Regions from separate parts of the Castellaniella sp. genome, predicted to be linked through region 1. Evidence: riboswitches for the same ligand, from Rfam matches in the RefSeq annotation. Region 1 holds a riboswitch; the other holds the start of a gene.
The links. A riboswitch is a leader RNA that binds a small molecule or an ion and turns the genes downstream of it on or off. The one in region 1 is predicted to bind thiamine pyrophosphate.
Positions count from the first base shown of each region.

Region 2: another riboswitch for thiamine pyrophosphate. It lies ahead of VDP81_RS03975 (sodium:solute symporter family protein); the one in region 1 lies ahead of VDP81_RS08285 (3-oxoacyl-ACP reductase).

Region 1 is NZ_JAUCCU010000001.1:1,711,493-1,719,041, reverse strand. Features, by position in the region: gene VDP81_RS08305 (DEAD/DEAH box helicase) at 10-1,476, shown strand; gene VDP81_RS08300 (LysE family transporter) at 1,515-2,147, shown strand; gene VDP81_RS08295 (peptide chain release factor 3) at 2,166-3,773, shown strand; gene VDP81_RS08290 (hypothetical protein) at 3,831-4,454, shown strand; TPP riboswitch at 4,508-4,599, shown strand; gene VDP81_RS08285 (3-oxoacyl-ACP reductase) at 4,647-5,426, shown strand; gene VDP81_RS08280 (LLM class flavin-dependent oxidoreductase) at 5,437-6,723, shown strand; gene bfr (bacterioferritin) at 6,758-7,222, opposite strand; gene VDP81_RS08270 ((2Fe-2S)-binding protein) at 7,358-7,549, opposite strand, start outside.
Region 2 is NZ_JAUCCU010000001.1:812,344-819,892, forward strand. Features, by position in the region: gene VDP81_RS03960 (p-hydroxyphenylacetate 3-hydroxylase reductase component) at 1-134, opposite strand, end outside; gene VDP81_RS03965 (p-hydroxyphenylacetate 3-hydroxylase oxygenase component) at 242-1,411, opposite strand; gene VDP81_RS03970 (nucleoside deaminase) at 1,539-1,979, opposite strand; TPP riboswitch at 2,053-2,164, shown strand; gene VDP81_RS03975 (sodium:solute symporter family protein) at 2,257-3,693, shown strand; gene VDP81_RS03980 (TenA family protein) at 3,707-4,420, shown strand; gene VDP81_RS03985 (hypothetical protein) at 4,672-4,887, shown strand; gene VDP81_RS03990 (DJ-1/PfpI family protein) at 5,057-5,635, shown strand; partial or broken gene VDP81_RS04000 (5-oxoprolinase/urea amidolyase family protein) at 5,649-7,314, opposite strand; gene VDP81_RS04005 (5-oxoprolinase subunit PxpA) at 7,314-7,549, opposite strand, start outside.

The DNA.
Region 1 (7,549 bases):
GTCACACTGTTGGACAATTCCATTACTTTTGCCTCGCTTGGCCTGGCAGAACCCCTGCTGCGTGCCGTACATGACGCAGGCTACACCCACCCCACGCCCATCCAGGCCCAGGCCATCCCGCGCGTCATGGAAGGCGGCGACTTGCTGGCTGCCGCCCAGACCGGCACGGGCAAGACCGCCGGCTTCACGCTGCCCATTCTGCACTATCTGATCCAAAACCCCCTGAGCAGCCGCCAGGTCGGGCGGCCCCGCGTGCTGGTGTTGACCCCCACCCGCGAACTCACCGCCCAGGTCGAGGAGTCCGTACGGCTATACAGCCAGCACACGCGCATCCACTCCATGGTGATGTTTGGCGGCGTCAACATCAAGCCCCAGATAGCAGCCCTGAGAAAACCGCTGGATATCCTGGTGGCCACCCCTGGGCGTTTGCTGGACCACGCCCAGCAAAAAACCCTGGATCTGTCCGGCGTGGAAATTCTGGTGCTGGATGAAGCCGACCGCATGCTGGACATGGGCTTTATCCATGACATCCGCCGCATCATGAAGCTGTTGCCGGCCAAGCGTCAGAACCTGTTGTTCTCCGCCACCTTCTCGGATGAAATCCGCGGCCTGGCCCAGGGTATTTTGCGCAACCCCGGCGAAGTCTCGGTCGCCCGGCGCAACACCACCTCTGAACTCGTCAGCCAGCGCATGGTGGCCACCGAGCAATCGCATAAACGCGACCTGCTCAGCCACATCATTCGCGAAAGCGGCTGGCATCAGGTGCTGGTGTTCACCCGCACCAAGCACGGCGCCAACCGTCTGGCTGAAAAGCTTGTCAAAGACGGCCTGACTGCCGCCGCGATTCATGGCAACAAAAGTCAGGCCGCCCGCACCAAGGCGCTGGCCGGCTTCAAGGACGGCAAGGTCGCCGTCCTGGTGGCGACCGACATCGCCGCCCGTGGCCTGGATATCGACCAACTGCCCCAAGTCGTGAATTTCGAGCTACCCAATGTGCCCGAAGATTACGTGCACCGCATTGGCCGCACGGGCCGCGCAGGCAGCACCGGCTCGGCCCTGTCGCTGGTCGACCAGACCGAGATCAAGCTGCTGCGCGCCATCGAACGCCTGACCAAGCAAACCATCGAGCCCATCAGTATCGAGGGCTGGAATCCGACTGCCATGGTGACGACAGACTCCGCGCCAGATGCCCGCGAAAAGCGCGCGCTGGCTCGCGTCCAGGGCGATTTCCGGGGCGGACGCAGCGATGCGCCGCGTGATGGCCGCCACCGTCGTCCAGATGGCCCAGCCGCCCGCGAAGGCCGCCCCGGTGGCCGCCGCGATGGCAACCCCGGCAACCGCCGCCCCTCGACGGATGCCCGCCCCAGCACCGAAGGCCGCCGCAGCGATGCTCGTCGCAGTAGCAACAGCAGCAGTAGCTCCCCTCGCCCCCAAGGCGGCCGCGCAGCCGCCCTGTTACAACAAAAGGCGGATTAAACTACGCCTTTGTTTGTGCAACCACTGCGGAGCATTTGATGGCCTTGTCCACCTGGCTGGCTTTTTTTGCCGCTGCCTGGGCGATTTCCTTCTCGCCCGGGCCGGGGGCCATTTGCTCCATGGCCTCGGGCCTGAAATATGGCTTTCGCCATGCGTTCTGGACCACTATCGGCCTGCAGCTTGGTCTTATCTGCCAGCTGTTCATCGTGGCCGTCGGGGTAGGCGCCCTGCTGGCCACCTCAGAAATCGCCTTTACCATCGTCAAATGGACCGGCGCCCTGTACCTGGCCTACCTGGGGGTCAAGCAATTCCGCACGGACGCTGCCCCAGTCGCTGTCGTGGCACAGCCACAGCCGGGTGTCCACCCGATCCGCGATCAACTGCTGCGCGGCTATCTGGTCAATATCACCAACCCGAAAGGCACCATGTTTCTGCTGGCCGTCGTACCGCAATTCCTGGATCTGGGACGCCCGCTAGACCTGCAGTATGTGCTGATCGGCGCCACCCTGACATTCACCGATCTGGTCGCCATGAGTTGCTATACTTCGCTGGCCTCACAGATTCTGCGCCTGTTGCGAAAGCCCGGCCACATCCGCTGGTTGAATCGCGGTTTTGGATCTGTCTTCGTTTTGGCCGGCACCGCGCTGGCCACCTTCAGTCACAAAAGCTGACACACCCGACTATTTCCCATGAGCCTGACCGCCGAAGTCGCCCGCCGACGCACGTTTGCCATTATTTCCCACCCTGACGCCGGCAAGACCACGCTGACGGAAAAGCTCCTGCTATTCGCAGGCGCCATCCAGATCGCCGGCAGCGTCAAGGCCCGCAAGGCCAGCCGCCACGCCGCATCCGATTGGATGGAAATCGAAAAACAACGCGGCATCTCGGTGGCCTCCTCGGTCATGCAGATGGAATACCGCGATTGCGTGATCAATCTGCTGGACACTCCGGGCCACCAGGACTTCTCTGAAGACACCTACCGCGTGCTGACCGCCGTGGACGCCGCCCTGATGGTGATCGATGCCGGTAATGGCGTCGAACCGCAAACCATTCGCCTGCTGCAGGTCTGCCGCGCACGCAACACCCCCATCATCACCTTCATCAACAAGCTGGACCGCGAGGTGCACGAGCCGCTGGAGCTGCTGTCCGAGATCGAAGGCCACCTGGGCATGGACGCCATCCCGTTTTCCTGGCCCGTGGGCATGGGACGCCAGTTCGGCGGAGTATTCGATATCCGCCACGACCACATGCGCGTATTCCGTCCTGGTGGCGAACGCGACCGGCACGACGACGAGACCATCGAGAGCTTGAACAATCCCGTCTTGCAGCAACGATTCGGTGATGCCTACACCAAGGCTCACGAAGAAATCGAGCTGATCACCGGCGCCGTGCCCGACTTCGATCACCAAGCCTTTCTGGCCGGTCGCCAGACGCCAGTGTTCTTTGGTTCGGCCATCAACAATTTTGGGGTGCGCGAAGTCCTGGACGCCCTGGTGGAACTTGCCCCCGCCCCAGGCCCGCGCGCGGCACTGGAACGCACTGTCCAACCGGACGAGGCGAAGTTCACCGGCGTGGTCTTCAAGGTCCAGGCCAATATGGACCCGGCCCACCGCGACCGCGTGGCCTTTGTGCGCGTCAGCTCGGGCCACTTCCAGCGCGGCATGCGGCTTAAAGTCGCCCGCAACGGCAAGGAAATCCGGCCCAATAATGTGGTGTCATTTCTGTCGCAACGCCGCGAGATCGTCGAAGAAGCCTATGCCGGCGACATTATCGGCATTCCCAACCACGGCGTGCTGCAACTGGGCGATGTGCTGACCGAAGGCGAATCCCTGACTTTCACCGGCCTGCCGTTCTTTGCCCCCGAGCTCTTCCAGGCCGTCGAAGTCAAAGACCCGCTGCGCACCAAACAACTGCGCACCGGCCTGACCCAATTGGGCGAAGAAGGCGCAATCCAGGTTTTTCGCCCCGAAGCCGCTGGGGGTGCGCTATTGCTGGGCGCCGTGGGCCAACTGCAGTTCGAGGTCGTGGCCCATCGCCTGAAAACCGAATATGGTGTCGATGCCCGCCTGATGCCCTCACGCTACAGCCTGGCACGCTGGATCACCAGCAAAGACCCCAAGGCCCTGAAGAAATTCATGGATGCCAACCCTGCCAGCATTGCCACCGACGTCGTGGACGCTATCGCGTTCTTGGCCAGCTCTCCGGCCCAGCTCAGGGTCGCCCAGGAACGCTACCCCGACGTTGAATTCCACGCCATGCGCGAACATGCTGGTCGAGTCTTCGGTGCCGGGATCTGATGGCCGCATCCGATACAATAGGACGAACGAAGCATTGACCGACCAAGGTGTTCCCTTATGTCCTGGCGTGTGATTACTGCCATCTTGCTGCTTGCCGCCGGGGCTGCCGCCTGGGGTGGCCTACGCCTGGGCGACTGGCTGATTATCCACAGCCCGTCCCAGGTACAACAAATATCCGACTCCGCCAGCACGCAGGGCGATGTACCTGTGCTGGATGCCAATGGCCGACCTTTCGTGGCTCCGGCCCCCCAGCCCTTATCTAACGGGCGCTTGGGCGTGCCCAGCCTGCCCCCACCCGTAGACTGGCAACTGCAGCCGACCCCGCTGATGGACGAAAACCGTCCCATCGCCCTGGCCACCACCACCATCACCATGGACGAAGCCATTGCCCTGGCGGCACAAAGTCAGATGGATGACAGCGGCCTGCAGGGCATTGCCAACATCGACATGCTGCTGAACAGCCAGACCGTGCAGCCCATCGATGTTCCGCCACCACCGCCTGCGCCCAATCCCGCCGCCGTCACCAACGCAAACTGGCAGGCCACATTCCAGGCCGAGCTGAAATCCTGCGAAGCCCTGGGATTCTTTTCGCGGCCTTCTTGTGCCTGGGCGGCCCGCAATAAATACTGCGGGCCCAACAACGCCTGGGGCAAGGCCCCAGACTGCCCGGCAGAACGCTGATATCTCTATGGGCCTTCGATGGCCCTATTCTGTTTTTCCGTGCTATGGTACTGACCACAGACACGGGGTGCCCCACAGGGCTGAGACAACACCCGCCGAACCTGATCCGGATCATACCGGCGGAGGGATGTCATCGATGCCTCGCACTGTTTTGCATCTTGATGTGCCCCCGCCATTTTCCTAGGGCGCATCATGACAGAAAGATATCCTGCACTTAATTTCGACCAGCAAATTGTCCTCGTCACCGGCGGGGCACGCGGCCTGGGCGCCAGCTTGGTCAACGCCTTCCTGCAGGCTGGTGCACGCGTCGTCATCAACTACCGCACCAGCCAATCCGCCGCAGACCAGCGGGCCAGCCTGGCACCGGCACACGCACTGGCCCTGAAAGCCGATGTCTGCGATCCCGCTGCCGTGCAACATATGGCGAACCAGGCCCAGGCCCATTTCGGCAGCCCCATCACCACAGTGGTCAACAACGCTCTGCCCGACTTTTCTTTTAATGGCGATGCCCGGCCCACCCTGGAAAATCTGTCCTGGGGCTCGATGCAGGCACAGATGGGTGCCGTACAAGGCGCCCTCAATACCATGCAAGCCACCTTGCCTGGCATGAAGTCCTTGGGGTTCGGACGCATCATCAACATCGGCACAAATCTATTCCAGAACCCGGTGGTTCCCTACCACGATTACACCGCAGCCAAAGCGGCCTTATTGGCTTTGACGCGGACAGCAGCCCAGGACCTTGGCGCAGCCGGAATCACGGTCAATATGGTATCGGGAGGGCTGCTGCAAACCACCGATGCCTCAGCAGCCACGCCCCCTGCGGTCTTTGATCTGATTGCCGCCAATACGCCTTTGCGCCGGGTGGTGACCCCAGACGAACTCGCCGACGCCGTATTGTTCTTCGCCTCGCCTTGGGCTCGCGCCATCACCGGACAAAATCTGGTGGTCGACGGCGGTTTGGTTAAAAACTAAGGGTTGCGCCATGAGCCAACGCAGCCTGCACCTGAATCTATTCCTGTTTGCCTGCGGCCATCACAAAGCCGCTTGGCGTGCGCCCGACTCATGCGCCGACCAATTAGGCAATATCGCTTATTACGAATCTGTGGCCCAGATGGCTGAACGCGGCAAGCTTGACGCGATATTTCTGGCTGATGGCCATTCAGCCGACCATATCGAAGACGGCCCACGCTGGTTTCTGGAGCCCTTGACCGCATTGGCCGCCATCGGGCGGGCAACCGAGCATATTGGCCTGATCGGCACACTATCCAGCACCTTCTGCACCCCCTTTCATGCCGCCCGGATGCTGGCTTCTCTGGATCACATCAGCCGTGGGCGCATGGGCTGGAACGTCGTGACGTCCATGTTTGACGCCGAGGCCCGCAACCACGGCTACGAGGCCATGCCCGACCATGCGCAGCGTTATGCGCGCGCCGAGGAATTTGTGTCTGTCGTCAAAGCGCTTTGGGACAGCTGGGACACAAATGCCCTGCTGTGTGATCGCCAAGGGCCCTACGCCGATCCCGCCCGCGTGCATGCCATCAAACACCAAGGCGCCTATTTTCGGGTAGACGGCCCACTCACCGTTCCGCGACCGCCTCAGGGCCGTCCCGTTCTATTCCAGGCAGGCGCCTCACCACAAGGCCGGGCGCTTGCTGCACGGCACGCCGAAGCCATCTACGCTGTCGCCCACGACCTGCCTGCCGCCCAGGCCTATTATCGTGACATCAAACAACGCGTCAAAGCGGCGGGCAGATCCGAGCCAGTACCGATTTTGCCTGGCCTGGTGACTTATGTGGCATCCACCCAGGCAGAGGCACGCGCCAAACAACAGGCGCTGGACGCTCTGCTGCCTGTTCAGTCGTCGCTCAGGCAATTAGAAGGGTTTATTTTTCAGGACTGCCAGGGCTGGGCCTTGGATGCGCCTGTGCCGCCACTGCCTGCGCTAGAGGATTTCTCGGGCCCCAAAGGCCGCTATGCCACCATATTGCGCATCATCGAGACTGAACAACCCACATTGCGCCAACTGCTTGGACGGCTGGCCGCCGGGGGAGGCCACTGCACCGTCGTTGGCACCCCGGATCAGATCGCTGACCATATCGAGCACTGGTTTCTAAACGAGGGGGCAGACGGCTTCAATCTGATGCCCCCCTCGCTGCCAGGCAGCCTGGACGACTTCATTGAGCAGGTGATACCGATCCTGCAGGATCGCGGGCTTTTCAGGCGCGCATACCAAGGCCACACGCTACGCAGCCATCTTGGCCTTGGCTAGGAAGCAGGAAGCCCCCCAACCCGACAGCGCCTGATTACACCTGCGATTGCAGATAGTTCTGCAGGCCCAGCTGTTCGACCAGATCCAGTTGGGTCTCCAGCCAGTCTATGTGTTCCTCGGTATCGTTCAGGATCGTCAGAAAGAGATCGCGCGACGCATAATCCTGCACTGATTCGCAGTATTTCATGGCTTCCTTGACGGTGGCCTGAGCGGCGGTTTCCAGCTTCAGATCGCAAGACAGGATCTCCGGCACGGACTCACCGATCATCAGCTTATGCAAATCCTGGAGATTAGGCAGACCATCCAGGGTAAAGATGCGCTGAATCAGCATATCGGCATGTTTCATCTCGCCGATGGACTCGTCGTATTCGTGTTTGCCCAGTTTTTCGTAGCCCCAGTGATTCATCATGCGGGCATGCAGAAAATACTGGTTGATGGCGGAGAGCTCGTTTTTGAGCTGTTGGTTGAGGTATTGAATAACGGTCTTATCGCCCTTCATGATGTGCTCCTGGCTGACGCAGCCTACACCTATGCAGACTGTAAGCCATAAGGCTAGCAGGTAATCGGACAGATAGACAGGGATGCCCTGCTCATGAGATGAGCAGGGTCTGAAGCTGGCAGAAGGCCAAACGCATCAAGCGACGCGGCGAATCTCGGTGCTGGCCAGCATGGGGACTTGCACCACGTGATCAGGCTCGACTGCCGGCGGCATGGCATCGGCGGCATACTGCCCACCCGGTAGATAGTCGGTGGCAGTCTCGGCGCATTGGCCGCAACAGGTGGCGACCCCCAGTTGGGCCTGCAGGTCGCTGAGATCCTTTGCCCC
Region 2 (7,549 bases), 900 kb from region 1:
GCCGTGACGCCCACCATGGCGTCACCGTCATTGGCCGTCACGATGGTTACCCCGGTGGCAAAGTTGCCCAGCGCACGGCGCAGCACGCGCGGATCAAAAGCTTTGGTTGGCTGGGGCCGCAGGGCATCATGCATGGTGAGGGTTCCTTGGAAAATCTGGGAGAGGCTGGCGTGCGTTTAGCTTTATAAAGCCAAACGCACGCAGACAACACCGCCGTGGGCGGTTTTACTGCTGAAATGCCTTAAATCATCGTAGGATCGGGTTCCATGCCCATGATGGAGCGCCCAAGTATCTGTGAGCACACGTCATAGTCTGTGTACGCGTGGGCCCCGGTCATGTGGCTGTCACGGAACAGCCGCTGCAGTTCGTTGCCATCGAACCAGGCGCTGGCCCCTGCCACGCTGAACAGACGATCCACGGCTTCGATGCACATTTTGACGGCATAGGCCTGATTGGTGCGCCAAGCGGTCAGCGTTTCTGCGGTGGGATATTGCTTGGCCACGCCATGCACACGATGATCTTCCCAGGTCTTTTCCAGGAAGGCCCGCGCAGCACCCACCTGATGGGTGGATTCAGCCAGGCGCATCAAGGCTGGGGTGGCCATGCCGACACTGGCCCCAGTATAGGCGCGCACGCGATTGCGGGTCTTTTCCTTGAAGGCTTCGAGCATGCGCTCGGCCACGCCCAGGCTGATGGCGGCAAAGCCACTGGCAAAATATGGACGATATGGAGTATAGAAAATCTGGCTGTCGGGATACAGACCGAAGCCGGCAGACTGGCCTTCCATCATGCCCTTGGCCGCTTGAATCCGGTGCTCTGGCACAAATACCTTATCCAGAATCAGGGTCTTGGAACCGCTGCCGCGCATGCCCATGGCATACCAGTCGTCGCGGATGGTGTAGTCCTGACGTGGCACCACAGCGAAACAATAGACCTTTTCGCCATTCGCATCGAAACGATTAAAGCCCACAATGGCCCAATCGGCATGATCACAGCCGCTGCTCCAGCCCATTTCGCCGCTGAACAGAATGCCGCCCTCGACTTCTTCTGTGCGCCCAAACGGGGCAATGCTGCTGCTGGCCGTGGCGTCGGGGTTCTGGCCCCAGACTTCATCCTGCAATTGCTTGGAAAACATGGCCAACTGGTGGCTATGCGTGCACAGCAGGCTGAATGCCCAGGAAGTACCCCCGCAGGCCCCCGACAGTGCCACCACGCATTGGGCAAAATCCGGCAAGGACATTTCCAGGCCACCGTAGTGGCGAGGCTGAAAAGCACGATGCATGCCGGTTTGCTTCAGCAGCCGGATATTTTCAGCAGGCACCTGGCGCTCTTTTTCTGCCTGATCGGCGCGTGCAGCGATGTCAGGCAGAATGGCGCGGATGCGATCCAGCATGGGATTGGGGCTAGTCATGGGGTTCTCCTTGGACAATGGGGCGATGTGCTCAGGAGAAATAGTAAATATGTTAGCGATTATCCGGAATGCACATTTTCTGAGGAACCTGGTACTTTTCTCGGAAATACGGGATAACCCCAATGAGTCAATCCTCTCCGATATCCTCATTCCATAAATCCGGATGATCCCGAATGAAGTCTCGCATCAAGGCAATACAGCCAGGGTCTTGAACAACCTCGACCTGGACCCCTCGGGCCCGCAGTAAGTCCTCATCCCCCATAAAGGTTTGGTTTTCACCAATGACCACGCGGGGAATGCCATAGAGCAGAATCGCGCCGGTGCACATAGAGCAGGGCGATAAGGTGGTATAGATGACCGACTGCTGATATATCTGAGCGGGCTGACGGCCTGCATTTTCAAAGGCATCCATCTCACCGTGCAGGATGGCGCTGCCTTGCTGGACGCGGCGATTATGGCCACGCCCCAGCACACGGCCCTGGTGCACAATCACCGACCCGATGGGAATCCCGCCCTCGGCCAGGCCTAGGCGGGCCTCATCCAGGGCAAGTTGCAAAAACTGATCCATGGCGCACTCCTTTACAAAGATTCAAATATAAAGCTTATGCATTGACAATTTTGCTAGATTGCATTAAATTTTTTGGCTGTTCTAGGGGTGTCCGAATTTTCGGGCTGAGACTTCGCCATCCATGGTGATAACCCTTCGAACCTGATCCGGCTCATACCGGCGAAGGGAAGGACCGCACCATTTGCCATTTCAGGCGACCTTCCCCCTTTTTTATCTGCTATCCGGGCACGCTGATGCCCGAACAGCCTGATCGGCGCATACGCGCCAAGGGGACATCATGTTAAGCACTTTTGCCACATTGTCGTGGCTGATCGTTTTTGCAGGCAGCTTTTCCCTGGCGGGCGTCTGGTATGCCCGCCGCAGCCACGACAACCTGGAAGACTTCATCGTGGCGCGCAACAGCCAGAGCGCGACTGCCACTATTCTGACACTGCTGGCCTCGTCACTGGGGGCCTGGATTTTGTTTTCCCCCGCCCAGGCGGCTACTTGGGGCGGGATCGGGGCCATTACCGGGTATGCGCTGGGGTCCATGGCCCCACGCCTGACCATGATCCCGCTGGGCCAGCGCATGCGCGAACTGATTCCGCGCGGCCATACCCTGACCGAGTTCGTCATGGTGCGCTACGGCCGCGGCCTGTACGGCCTGGTGTTGATCATCATGATGTTCTACCTGTTCATTTCATTGACGGCCGAGATCACCGCCATCTCGAAAATGGTCACCCTGATCGCCCCTATCCCTTTGTGGGTCACTGCGGGTATTGTGCTGGGCTGCACCCTACTGTATACCGCCTGGGGAGGCTTGAGAACCTCTATCTTTACCGACCAGGTGCAGATGATCATCATCGTGCCACTGCTGGGCATCCTGGTGCTGCTGGGCTGGCAGGCCAGTGGCGGTATCGGCGCAGTCACCCACGAACTGCAGATCAAAGCCCCTCAGTTGCTGGAATTCGATAATTTTTCAGGCATCAAAGCCGGGCTGACCTTTTTTGTGGCGATCCTGCTGACCGGCCTGTTCCATCAGGGTAACTGGCAGCGCGTCTACGCCGCGAAATCGATCCGCGCGATGCGCCACGGATTCATGCTGGGCGGCCTGCTGGTTGCCCCGGTCATTTTCCTGATGGGTTTATTCGGGCTGGTGTTTGTTGCCCAAGGCGGCGGCGACAGCTCTGTGGCGCTATTTACCGTGCTGATCCCCAATTTGCCGGTCTGGTTTTCCATTGCCCTGATTCCCTTGGGGCTGGCACTGGTCATGAGCAGCGCCGACACGGCCATCAGCGCTGTCTCCAGCATGATTGCCGTGGACGCCCGCCGCCTGATGCCGCAGGCGTCCACTGCACGCCTGATGCACTATTCACGCATGGCGATTTATCTGATGGCCATTCCCGTCTGGCTAGCCTCGGCCCAAGGCTACAGCGTGCTCTATCTATTCCTGCTGGCCGATCTGTTTTGTTCCGCCGCCGCTTTTCCCGTGTTTTTCGGCCTGTACAGCCCCCGCTACGATGGACGCACCGCCTTGATCAGCACCCTGAGCGGGCTGCTGACCGGCATTTCGGTATTCCCCGCCCCAGACGGGAACATGGATACCTTGCTGGAATCCTTTTTGTTGGCGGCCCTGGTGCCCGTAGCTGTATCGGTCCTGATGACCCGTCTATGGCCCAGCCGCCACTACGATCTTAGCCAAATGCAAGGCCGCATCCGCAGCCTGCAAGCCTAATCCGGAGAAAATCATGACCACAAATTTTGCCGCTGGACCCCATACACAGGCACTCTGGCAGCGCGTCCAACCCATCGTGGCCCGCACCGAAGCCCTGCCCTTTCTGAACCAGATGGCCAACGGATCGCTGGACCCGGTCGCTTTTGTCAATTACATCCGCCAGGACAGCCTATACCTGATCGGCTATGCCCGCGCCATGGCGCTGCTGGCTGCAAAGGCCACTACCCGCCCAGAATCTCGTTTCTGGGCCGAGTCCTCGGCCTCGGCAATCAGCGTCGAAGAAGGCATGCACGGCGACCTGCTGGCCGATACCCGCCTGGCTGCTGCCTGCCAGCAACTGGAGGTGGCCAGCAAACCCGCCCAGGCCTCGCCCACCACGCTGGGCTATGTCTCATTCCTGTTGGCCGCCGCTGCTACCGAATCCTATGGCATCGGCGTGGCGGGCGTACTGCCTTGCTTCTGGGTCTATGCCCATGTGGGCAAGGTTCTGGTCCAGCAGGCAGGCACCCTGGCGGCTGACCATCCCTACGCCACCTGGATGGCCGCCTATGACAGCGATGTCTTTGATCAGTCCACCCGCCAGGCGGTCGGCATCCTGGAACAGGCCTTGGGCGACGCCACCGATGCCGAGCGCAGCCGCATGATGGACGTCTTCGAGCAGGCTTGCGTCTACGAATGGCACTTCTGGGCCACCGCCCATGCCTTGCAGGGCTGGGATCTGAGCTAGATGATCCCACGCTGAGCCAAGTCTGACCGGCGCAGCATGGCTGCGCCATTTTTGTCCGTGCGGATTTTTCCGATCTATCCGGCAAACAGGCGGGTCTGCACAATGAGGCATCTTTTCGCACAAGCTGGTCAGAGTCCAGCTATTAGCGGGCAGCGCCGCCCCTCATCTATAGCCTGGGCATCCTGATCGACCAGCCTCCGCCCAAGCCCGACGCGATGCCGCTGACTGCCTTGTGCTATCAGGATAAGTTCTTGTCGCAAAAGACCGAATTCACCTTTCCAGTTGTAGAATTGAACGAGTGGCGTAGCCGCCTGGTCGAATTGGATGCCTTGGCCCCGGCCAACCCCTTTGCCGTCATCCTGATCGCGCAGATACAGGCTTCAGCACATGCCGACAAGGCAGCCCGGCTGGGGCCTTTGCTGAAAATCGTCCGACGCCTGTACGACTATGGCTACTCTGGTCCCTGAATACCCTGGACGCCAAAACCCTGGACGAAGTGTTCTGCGCTTGACTGCGAACGGCCCCATCTCTGTTCGCCCACGTCCCGGACAGGCCATGTAACAGGCAGGGCCTGTCCGAACCAGCGTTTTTCCTGCACAATCGGGGCTTCTGACACTGTCCACAGGAGACAAAATAATGGCTAAAAAACTATTGATGCTGGTGGGTGATTATGTCGAAGATTACGAGGTCATGGTGCCGTTTCAGGCACTGCTGGCGGTGGGCCATGCTGTGCACGCCGTCTGCCCGGATAAAAAAGCCGGGGACTTCGTCGCCACTGCCATCCATGACTTCGAGGGCGCCCAGACCTACAGCGAAAAGCCCGGCCATCGCTTTACCCTGAACCAGGATTTTGCGACCATTGATCCCGCTGCCTACGATGCCTTGGTCGTGCCCGGTGGGCGGGCGCCTGAATACCTGCGCATGAATCCCCGTGTCCTGGAAATCGTGCAGCATTTCCACCAGGCGGACAAACCCATTGCCGCAATCTGCCATGGTGCCCAGTTGCTGGCTGCCGCCGGCATTCTGCAGGGCAAGACCTGCTCGGCCTACCCAGCCTGCGCTGCCGAGGTCCGCCTGGCGGGCGGCACCTATGCCGAAATCGGCATCGATCAGGCCCATACGGATGGCAAGCTGGTCACCGCCCCAGCCTGGCCCGCGCACCCTGCCTGGATTGCCCAATTCCTGGCCGTGCTGGGCACCAAGATCCAGCACTAAGCCTCGCAACGATCTATCCCGTGCCTTGCAGCAGGCTGTCCCTGAAGCGCAGCCTGGCCCCCACTGGAATCTGGCCCAGCAGATCATGCTGGGCACGGCATACGACGGCAATCACCGGATACCCCCCCGTCAGGGGGTGATCCGCCAGAAACAACACCGGTTGACCATTGGCCGGCACCTGAATCGCCCCCACTACAGCCCCTTCGCTGGGCAGTTCCTGGGTCTTGCTGCGCACCAAAGGCTGCTCGCCCGACAAGCGCATGCCCACCCGGTTGGATTGCGGCGTCACTAACCATTCCCGCGTCAGCAGACTATCCAGGGCTGACGGATCAAACCAGTCATCACGCGGCCCCAGTACGACATCCAGCGTCACGACATCTCCGGGACGCGGCAACATGACCGACTCAGCATGATCGACCCCTTTCCCCTGCATACGTCGTACACACGGAATATGCCTCGATGCGTTCACCGGCAGACAATCCCCCCCCCCGCAACGGCTCGGGCCCAATCCGGGCCAGCACATCCGTAGACAGGCTGCCCAGCACAGCTGGCAAGCCCCAACCGCCCTGCACCGCCACATAGCAACGAACCCCGGCACGCACGGCACCAATTTTCAGAACATGACCGTCCTCCAGCCGCAGTGAATGGCCCATAGCCGCAGGCAAGCGCATGCCCGATGCACTGAAAACCGATACGGCGGCTTGAGCGCCCGTGACCGCCACCATTGCCTGCCCATGACAGCGCAGTTGCAAGCCCCCCAGGGCATTTTCCAGTACGGCGGTGTCCGGCGCATTCGCCACCAATTGGTTGGCCTGCCGCATGGCGGCACGATCCAGGGCTCCGGAAACCGATACCCCCATGCCTGTCAGTCCGGGTCGCCCGGCATCCTGCAGCAGGGTCTGCACCCCTGGCTGCAACACCGTCAGGCTGGCTGCGCTGACTGTCTGATCCGATTCGACCCTGGCCCGTTGGCGGCCCACCCTCTCCACAAGAGGGTGATTCGATCCAAGCTGGTCGGCAGACGCATGGGCAGGCCCTTCCAGTGCCCGGAAACGTACCCAATCCCCCGGCTGCAATAAGGCTGCTTGAGCCCGATCCAGATCCCACATGCGTAGTGCCGTCACCCCAAGCAACTGCCAGCCTCCAGGGCTATCTGCGGGATACACCGCGCTGAAGTTCCCCGCGACGGCCACAGACCCCGCCGGCACCCGAGTCCGAGGACTGGGTCGGCGCGGCAGGCCATGAAAACAAGGATCTCCGCCAGTCAAATATAAAAACCCCGGCGCAAAGCCGGCAAAAGCCGCCCGAAACATACTCCCCGTGTGACGCTCGATCACCTGGGTGCAACTCAAGCCCAGATAAGCGGCGACTTCTGCCAAGTCCGCCCCGTCATACTGCACAGGAATCTCAATCACCCGAGCCTGTTCAGGCGGCTGGTCTGAAGAACCGCGATCGCCCATGCTGCCAACATGAGTACCCAACCAGAACAGCACTTGGCCCCGCGTGATCTGATCCGGCGAAAACTGCACCAGCAAGGTCCGGGCAGCGGGCACCAGCGCCACGACCCCCTCGGGCCGGTGATGACCAAGCCGTGCGTACAAGGCCAGCACGGTATCCAAGGTATCCAGTTCTACCAATACGGCAGCATCCCCCGCCGGCAAATAGCGCACCAACGCCATCAAGCCCCCGGCGAATCCGCAAAAGGCCGCAGTTGCACCCCTTCGGCATCCAGCCGGGAGCGCACCGTCTGCGCCAGCGCCAATGCCCCAGGGCTATCGCCATGCACACAGATCGAATCCGCCTGCAGGCGCACCCGCGTCCCGTCAATGGCAGTGATGAAACCCGTCCGCGACCAATCCAACATGCGGGCGGCGACTTGATCCGGATCATGCAGCACGGCCCCGTCCAGTTGCC